Linked DNA regions of Skermanella rosea. The protein of the gene in region 1 binds, or shares a complex with, the protein of each later gene. Links are inferred from orthologs where the notes say so. Each region holds a gene or a part of one and is shown on either strand. Other genes may lie near its edges.

Region 1 (4,518 bases):
GACCGACTGGTACGGATCGGGCCGGTTCGACGAGGCGCTGCTGACGGTGCTGCGCAACTACGACGCCGTCATGAAGGTGATGCTCCCGTCGCTGCGCGAGGAGCGGGCTGCGACCTACAGCCCGTTCCTGCCGGTTTCCCCCACCAGCGGCCGCGTGCTCCAGGTGCCGATCCTGGAGCACGATGTGGACGCCGGCACCATCGTGTTCGAGGACGAGGACGGCAAGAAGAAGGAGGCTCCGGTCACTGGCGGTCATTGCAAGCTGCAATGGAAGCCTGACTGGGGCATGCGATGGCACGCGCTGGGCGTCGATTACGAAATGTCCGGCAAGGACCTGATCCCGTCGGTCGAACTGGCCGGGAAGATCTGCCGCATCCTGGGGTCCCAGCCGCCGGAGGGCTTCAATTACGAGCTGTTCCTGGACGACAAGGGCCAGAAGATCTCCAAGTCCAAGGGCAACGGCCTGTCGGTCGAGGAGTGGCTGCGCTACGCCCCGCCGGAGAGCCTGTCGCTCTACATGTTCCAGAAGCCGCGCGTCGCGAAGCGTCTCTATTTCGACGTGATCCCCCGGGCGGTGGACGAGTACCTGGCCTTCGTCTCCAAGTTCCCGCAGGAGGAGCCGGCCCGCAAGCTGGAGAACCCGGCCTGGCACATCCATGGCGGCCATCCGCCGGAGGCGCGCAGCGACCTGAGCTACAACATCCTGCTGAACCTGGCCGGCGTGGCCAACGCGGAGAGCAAGGACGTGATGTGGGGCTTCATCACCCGCTACGCGCCCGAAGCCAATCCCGAGAGCGCGCCGTTCCTGGACCGGCTGGTGCAGTACGCGGTCAACTATTACCAGGACTTCGTCAAGCCGACCAAGCGGTACCGCGCGCCGACCGACCAGGAGCGCGCCGCGATGCAGGAGCTTCTGGACGAGCTGGGCCGGCTGCCGGAAGGCGCCAAGGCGGAGGAGATCCAGTTCCAGGTCTACGAGATCGGCAAACGCCACGGCTTCGCCGACCTGAAGAGCTGGTTCCAGGCGCTCTATGAGGTTCTGCTGGGGCAGACCACGGGTCCGCGCATGGGCAGCTTCATCGAGCTGTACGGCATCGGCAACACGCGCGACCTGATCGCCCAGGCGCTGGAGCGGCAGATCGAGCCGCAGCCCGCGGATTGACGGACCCTGGGGTCGAGGACGGGGTGAAGGGCGGGCCTCGGTCGGCCCTTCACATCCGCGGGGGCTGGCCCACATAAGTATTCTACCCTTATGATGGGCCAGTTGCCACGGCATCCCCCCATTCCGGAGTCTTGTATGAGCACCCTCGCCGTAACCGACGACATCTTCTTCAACCGCGCCGGGCTCGACCGGTCACGCACCGAATCGATCGTGTCGGAAGCATTGGCGGGTGCCGACGACGGCGAACTCTTCCTGGAATACAGCCAGTCCGAAAGCCTGGCCTGGGACGACGGCAAGCTGAAGAGCGCCAGCTTCGACACCAGCCAGGGTTTCGGCCTCAGGGCCATCTCCGGCGAGTCGACCGGCTACGCCCATGCCTCCACCCTGTCGGAAGACGCCATCCGCCGCGCGGCCGAGACCGTCAAGGCGGTCCATGCCGGCCACAGCGGCACCATGGCCGAGCCGCCGACCGGCACCAACCGGGCGCTCTACGAGGCGATCAACCCGCTGGCCCTCGTCGATTTCGAAACCAAGGTCAAACTGCTGTCGGACATCGACGCTTACGCGCGCGGCCGTGACCCCCGGGTCCGGCAGGTTTCGGCCTCGATCGGCGGCGAGTGGCAGGCCGTCCAGATCATCCGGGCCGACGGGCTGCGCGTTTCCGACGTCCGCCCCCTCGTCCGCCTGAACATCTCGGTCGTGGTCGCCGACGGCGACCGCATGGAGAGCGGCGGACACGGCGTCGGCGGCCGGACCAGCTACGAGGCTTATCTGGACCCGGCCGCATGGCAGGGCCAGGTGGACGAGGCGCTCCGGCAGGCCCTGGTCAATCTGGGGTCGATCGCGGCGCCGGCCGGCGAGATGACGGTGGTGCTCGGCAACGGCTGGCCCGGCATCCTGCTGCACGAGGCGATCGGCCACGGCCTGGAAGGCGACTTCAACCGCAAGAAGACGTCGGCGTTCGCCGGCCTGCTCGGGCAGCGGATCGCGGCTCCGGGCGTGACCGTGGTCGACGACGGAACCATCGAAGGCCGGCGCGGCTCGCTGACGGTCGACGACGAGGGCACGCCGAGCCAGTCCACCACCCTGATCGAGGACGGGATCCTGGTCGGTTTCATGCAGGACCGCATGAACGCCCGCCTGATGGGCGTCAAGCCGACCGGCAACGGCCGCCGCCAGAGCTTCGGCCACCACCCGATGCCTCGGATGACCAACACGGTGATGCGCTCCGGCGACAAGACGCCGGAGGAGATCATCCGCTCGGTCAAGAAGGGGCTCTATGCCGTGAACTTCGGCGGCGGGCAGGTGGACATCACTTCGGGCAAGTTCGTCTTCTCCGCCTCGGAGGCCTACCTGATCGAGGACGGCAAGGTCGGCCCCGCCGTGAAGGGCGCCACCCTGATCGGCAACGGCGCCGACGCGCTGACCAAGGTCAGCATGATCGGCAACGACATGGCGCTGGATCCGGGGATCGGCACCTGCGGAAAGGAAGGCCAGGGCGTGCCCGTCGGCGTCGGCCAGCCCACCCTGCGGATCGACGGCCTGACGGTCGGCGGCACCGCGGCGGCCTGATCCAGAAACCTCTCCAGCCGCATCGCTCCCCCGAGGGGGCGCGGCGCGGCGGTGGGCGCATCTCCCCTCACGCCGCCGTCGCTCGGGGCAGTTCCGCGTTCTTGATCATCCTGTCCACCAGTTCCCGGGTGCTCCCGGTCGCCCCGCAGGTCGGGCACTCCACCGATATGCTGTGGCGCGGAGCGGTGAAGTCGTGGCCGTTCGGGCAGGTGATGCGGAAGCTGCTTTGTTCGCGTGCAACGATCTTCATGACGTCACCCCCTTCGGGCCGGATGCTGGTTGCCTGTCATCATACCGTCACGCGCTCATGGCGCGGTGCGGCATGTTCTCACAGAGTATCATGCTGCGCTGCCACATCGACGGCGCGAAGCGGGAACGGGGGACGCGGACGGCTACTCCCTTCCTGTCAGCCGGACGGGCAAACGTCCGGTTCACGAAATCTGCATGAAAATGAAATCCGGTGCTGGACAGGCTCCGGAATTTTTCCTACAAGCACGCCCCGACGGCGACGCTTCAGGCCAAGCCGGACCGGATGCCCAGGTAGCTCAGTTGGTAGAGCAGGGGACTGAAAATCCCCGTGTCGGCGGTTCAAATCCGTCCCTGGGCACCACCTCCCTACCGACAATCCCGCAGGAATTCGAAGGCGCCCTCGATCACCGAGCGCGGCATGTATTTGCGTGCGGTGGCAATCGGGAGAACGTGCTGACAGGATCACGCTGGCCTGCGCGCCCCGCCACTTCTCCCCTGGACAGCCCCAGCGATCTTTTCTATAAGCACCTCCCTGCCCCACCGCAGCACGGCGTCCTTGGCCGATGCGGATCACGGCGGCGCCCAGGTAGCTCAGTTGGTAGAGCAGGGGACTGAAAATCCCCGTGTCGGCGGTTCAAATCCGTCCCTGGGCACCATCTTCCATGCACCCTGACAGCGATGCCTCGATCCCCATGCGGAAGACCCGCGTGGTCGAGCCGTGCATGCCCCTATGTGGCCCGCACCGAAACCTCCCTGCCCTTTTGATCGGCTTCAAAGTCCGTCAAACAAACGCTGATCGGACATTCGTTTGCAATCTTAACGAAAATTATTCTGGTATGCGCCTTAACTGGTCCATTGTTGCGCATAGGCTCTGGAATCTTTCATTTTCATACACGAAGAGGCTGGCAATCCCTTTGAGAGTGTGTATGCTTCTCTCGTTATAGTCTGAAAGACATGGAGCACGTCACATGGTGAACGAGAATCACATTCAGGCTCTACGCGACCGCCATGCCTCCCTCGACCGACAGATAGAGGCCCTCCAGAAGCAGCCGGGCTCCGAAGACATCGACATCAAAAAACTTAAGTTTGATAAACTCAGGGTAAAGGACGAATTGGCGCGGCTTTCCCGCCACTGAGGAGAAGCACAGGCTTTTCTTCTGCCCTGCGGTCGCCCGGCGAGCGCTAGGCGCCGGTCCGCCGCAGGGCGTTTTACCGCTATTTCACCCACCCGTTCTCCACGGCGAACTTCACGCCCCTTCAGGTTCCCTCAGGATCACGCCGCTCCCGTGCGCGGCCCCAGTACTCCCGACCGAAACGCCATCAATCCAACCGCAGCCGCCAAGATTCCAAGGGAGCCCGGCAGCCCCAGCCCTTCGGCGACGAAGCCGACCAGCGGCGGTCCCGCCAGGAACCCGAAATAGCCGGCCGTCGTCACCGCGGCTATGGCGGAACCCGGCGCCATTCCCGGCGTCCGGCCAGCCGCGCTGAACAGGATCGGCACGATGTTGGCGAGGCCCAGCCCGACGAGGCCGAAG
Region 2 (4,582 bases), 2.5 Mb from region 1 along the record:
ACCAGGTCAGCGAATCGGACCTGGCCGACGAGCAGGTCCTGCTGCTGGAGGACGGCCACTGCTTCCGCGACCAAGCGCTGGCGGTCTGCGGCGATGCCAGGGCGCGCGACCGCGAGAGCTTCGCCGCGACGTCGCTGGACACGCTCCGCGAGATGGTCGCGAGCCGCATCGGCATCACCCTGCTGCCCGCGCTGTCGGTGACCGGCGCCTCCGCGCCGAACGGGTCGGTCGAGATCCGTCCCTTCGCCCCGCCCTGCCCGTCCCGCCGAGTCGCCCTGGTCTGGCGGCGCGAGGCCGCCCGCGGCCGCGAGTTCAAGGAGTTGGCGCAGTTCCTGCGCGACAATCTGCCGCTGGGTGCCGAACCGGTCGGCTGACCCGGCGGGACGGACGACGCCACCCTACATTCCCTGGTAATCATCCCCCGGAGTCGCAGGTGATCAAAGTGATTCCGGCTTGACCATTTGTCGAATTCTACGTATGGATCCAGTAGAATCAAGAATACTAGTGCTATAGCATAGTATGCAGCCTGTAAGAGCGGACTTAATATTTCACGCATCCGAACCCGGATTCCAGGATCACTGTAGCGGTCAGCCTTCCATCAACCCCGGCATTCGGGTGACTGCGCCCGCATGCGTCCAGGATCGCCCATGAAGCCGCATCTGATCATCAGGCTCGCCCCCCGGGCCGCGTCCGCGACGGCGACCGCGCCGGCCTGGAGCGATGCGGTCCGGGACAAGTCGGACGTCGGCGGCAGGCTCCATCCCGACGTGGACCGGGTGCTCGACCGTCACCGCGTCGGCGTCTGGGTCACGGCGGAATACCGGCCTCGGGATCCCTCGGGCCGGTGGACGGCGCAGGAGCTGGAGAGCGGCCTCAACCGCGTCTACCGCCTGATCCTCCAGGACAACCGGGAAATCCCGCCCGGCCTCGTCGAGGACATCTCCCTGCTGCCGGTGGTCGAGCAGGTCCGCCCAGGCCTGATCGCCCGGTCGGAGCTGCCCCGGGCGTCGGCGCTGTCCGGCGACGACCGCACCGGCCGGGCCGCCATCGGGCTCGACGAGGCGTCGGACTATACGCGCGGCGACAAACGGGTGCTGGTCGCCGTGCTCGACACCGGGATCGACCTCGCCCATCCCGAGCTGGCGGATTCGCTCCGCCCCGGCCGCGACTTCGTGGACATCCTCGACGGGGCGGGCAAGCGGTTCGGCGCGTGGCTGCTGGACAACATCAACAGCGCCGTCAAATGGGCGGTGGACCAGGGCGCCGACGTGATCAACATGAGCCTGGGCGTGCGCCACGAGGGCGGCGGGCTGCCCCACCGCGAGGTGGTGGACTATGCGAGGCGCAACGGCGTCACCATCGTCGCGGCGTCCGGCAACGACGGCCGGCGCGAGCTCTACTATCCCGGCGCCCTTCCCCACGTCATCGCGGTCGGGGCCGCCGACAACCGGGGCCGGGTCAGCAGCGCAAGAAGCTCATGGCCGACCTCGACCTGGCCAAGGTCGAGGCCCAGGACACCGAGGAGGAGCTGGAGCGCGCGGCCGACGAGGATACCAACGCAGAGAAGCTGTTCGACCATGTCGGCAGCGCCCAGATCTCCGGCTCGATCCTGCTGAGCGAGCAGGTGCCGGCGAAGCCCGGGCCGGGCGGCAAGCCGATCATCGGCGTCCGCATCAGCTTCCACTACAGCTTCGCCTGCTCCGGCTTCAACCCGGAGATCCGGCGGTTCGAGGTGATCGTCTATGCCGACGGCACCCACACCCGGGGGGCGACGACGATCTGACGTGCCGGACGGCCGGCCTCCGCCGAGGCCGGCCGTCCGAAGGGTCAGGTGCCGGCGACGGTCATGCCCTCGATCCGGATCGTCGGGGCGTCCATGCCGTAGCGGAACTCCAGGTCGCTGGCCGGCTCCAGGACCTTGAACATCTCCTTCAGGTTGCCGGCGACCGTCAGCTCGCTGACCGGATAGGCGATTTTGCCGTTCTCGATCCAGAAGCCGGCGGCACCCCGGCTGTAGTCGCCGGTGATCCCGTTGATGCCCATGCCCATCAGCTCGGTGATGTAGAGGCCCTGGCCGATGTCGGCGATCAGCTCCTCCGGCGTGCGGGTTCCCGGCGCCATGTACAGGTTGCTGGGCGAGGGCGAGGGCGGGCCGGAGGTGCCGCGCGACGCATGCCCGGTCGAGGTCAGGCCGAGCTGGCGGGCGGAGCGCAGGTCGAGCAGCCACGTGGTCAGCCGCCCGTCCTCGATGATGTTGCGCCGGGAATTGGCGACGCCCTCGCCGTCGAACGGCTTGGACCGCAGGCCGCGCCGCACGTGCGGGTCGTCCACGATGGTGATCCCGGCCCTGAACAGCTGCTCGCCCATCTTGTCCTTCAGGAAGCTGGTGCCTCGCGCGATCGACGGCCCGGTGATCGCCCCGGACAGGTGGCCGATCAGGCCGCGCGACACCCGCGGGTCGTAGACCACCGGCACTTGGCAGGTCTTGACCTTGCGCGGGTTCAGCCGGCGCACCGCCTTCTCGCCGGCGCCCCGGCCGATCTCCTCCGCCGAGGCCAGGTCCTCGGCGAAGACCTTGGAGCTGTACTCGTAGTCGCGCTCCATCCCCGTGCCGGACCCGGCCAGCACCGACACCGACAGGCTGCGGCGCGAGATGGAATAGGTGCCGGCGAAGCCGTTGCTGGCGGCGATGGCGACGTGGGAGCGGCTCCAGCTCGCCTCCGCCCCTTCGGAATTGGTGACGCCCTGGACCGCCAGGGCGCTCTCCTCCGCGATCCGCGCCTGCTCGATCATCTGCTCGGCCGATGGCTCGGTCGGGTCGTCCATCTCCAGGTCGGTCGGCCAGCCCCGGGCGAGCTGGTCGGGATCGGCGAGGCCGCTGAACGGGTCCTCCGGCACGTTGCGGGCCATGGCGACGGCGCGCTCGACCAGGGCCGCCAGCGTGTCGGCGCTGCGGTCGGTGGTCGAGACGATCGCCTGGCGCTTGCCGACGAAGACGCGCAGGCCCAGGTCGCCGGCTTCCGCCCGCTCCAGCCGCTCCGGCTGGCCCAGCCGCTGCGACAGCGACAGGGAGGCGCCGTCGAACAGCACCGCGTCGGCGGCATCGGCGCCGGCGGCCTTGGCCTTCCCGATCAGGTCTTCCAGCAGGGAGAGGGAGGCGTTGTGGGAATCAGCAGGCATCGACATCTCCGGTCCATTTCATTTCGCGCACGCTCTTTCGGACGTCCCTATCAAAGTGGGCCGTGTCGGCGAAAGATGGCAGGGGAGAGATGGGCCTGTCCCGCATATTTTCGCACCCTTTCGCACCCCGCCCGCAGCGGCCGTCGGCAGGCATCCCCGGAATGCAGGGCTGCTCTTCGGTTCTGGTATACAAAATACGGCATACCGTGTTTGACATCCAAATCGATCGGGAGCATCTTCCTTCCAACGCATCCCGGCAGACATCCTGCCGCACTTCCTACCGAACCGGAGCCGATCCATGCTGACTGGGACCAATTTCGAAGCCATCGCCATCCTCGCCCTCTTGGCAGTCGCCCACGCCGTGGTCAGCATGGTCATCACCCGTAGGCTGACCGGTGTCGAGCAGGTTTCCGCCCGGCCGGCCGCTTCGATCATCACGGGCGCCGTGACGCCGACGCCGGCCAACGACGGCCTGCGCAACGCCGCCTGAACCGCGACCGGCGCAGGCCGAGCCTGCCCCATGGGGCGCCCGTCGGACGAAAGTAGGATGGGAAAAACCGCGATTGGGCTTGCGATGTACTGAACCGTACATTATATTTTGCACTGCAGCAGAGATGCTGCGACGCCTCTTTGGGCGTTTCCTCCCTAGACTCCGGGCCGCCTTCATGGCGGCCTCTTTTTTTGCCGCGCGTGCTTTCCCGGGAGTGCGGCTGGTCAGGCGACCTTGCGGATCACCCGCTCAGACGGCAGGCGGACGGTCACCGTGGTGCCCCGCCCCGGCATGCTCTCGATCGACAGGGTTCCGCCGTGCAGCGCCGCGAGCGACCGGGCAAGCGGCAGGCCGAGACCGGTTCCCTGCGTCTTGTTGCTGAAGGAACTGTCGATCTGGCCGAAGGGCGCCAGGGCCTTCTCCATGTCTTCCGGCGCGATGCCGATGCCCGTGTCGGCCACGGCGACGGCCAGGCTTCCGTCCGGTTCGATGTCGGCCGAGACAAGCACCCGGCCGCCTTTGGGCGTGAACTTGACCGCGTTGGTCAACAGGTTGGCGATGATCTGCTTCAGCGCCAGCTCCTCCGCCCGGACGGGCGGCAGGTCCGGCGGCAGGTCGACCGCGACCGCCACGCCGCCGAACTGGGCGCGCCCCTCGACCAGCCGGACGCAGTTCCGGGCGACCCGGCCGATATCGACCACCGCGTCCTGAAGCTCCTTCTTGCCGGCCTCGATCTTCGACATGTCCAGGATGTCGTTGATCAATTCCAGCAGCTGCGTGCCGCTCTCATGGATGTCGCGGGCGTATTCGACATATTCGGGGCGGCCCGCCGGACCGAACATCTCGTTCTTGATGATCTCGGAGAAGCCGATCACGGCGTTCAGCGGCGTGCGCAGCTCGTGGCTCATGTTG

What was found.
Region 2: the proteins of tldD (region 1) and JL101_RS02845 are in contact, whole or in part, in a solved structure (PDB 5NJ9), measured with the Escherichia coli proteins. The link is inferred for Skermanella rosea from one-to-one orthologs.

Annotation. Positions count from the first base shown.
Region 1 is NZ_CP086111.1:3,104,440-3,108,957, forward strand. The notes cover bases 693-3,515. They hold tldD (metalloprotease TldD), read left to right. Parts: upstream 693-1,297; coding sequence 1,298-2,734; downstream 2,735-3,515. Other genes in these bases: JL101_RS14360 (lysine--tRNA ligase), read left to right, coding at 693-1,162; JL101_RS14370 (hypothetical protein), read right to left, coding at 2,802-2,984. Also shown: more of JL101_RS14360, read left to right, coding at 1-692; JL101_RS14385 (YdcH family protein), read left to right, coding at 3,952-4,119; JL101_RS14390 (MFS transporter), read right to left, coding at 4,257-4,518. UniProt on the Escherichia coli protein: Metalloprotease involved in CcdA degradation. Suppresses the inhibitory activity of the carbon storage regulator (CsrA).
Region 2 is NZ_CP086111.1:597,166-601,747, reverse strand. What follows is about bases 1,008-3,894. They hold JL101_RS02845 (TldD/PmbA family protein), read right to left. Parts: upstream 3,187-3,894; coding sequence 1,828-3,186; downstream 1,008-1,827. Other genes in these bases: JL101_RS02840 (hypothetical protein), read left to right, coding at 3,479-3,670; JL101_RS02850 (S8 family peptidase), read left to right, coding at 1,008-1,616. Outside these bases: JL101_RS02855 (LysR substrate-binding domain-containing protein), read left to right, coding at 1-374; more of JL101_RS02850, read left to right, coding at 648-1,007; JL101_RS02835 (sensor histidine kinase), read right to left, coding at 3,895-4,582.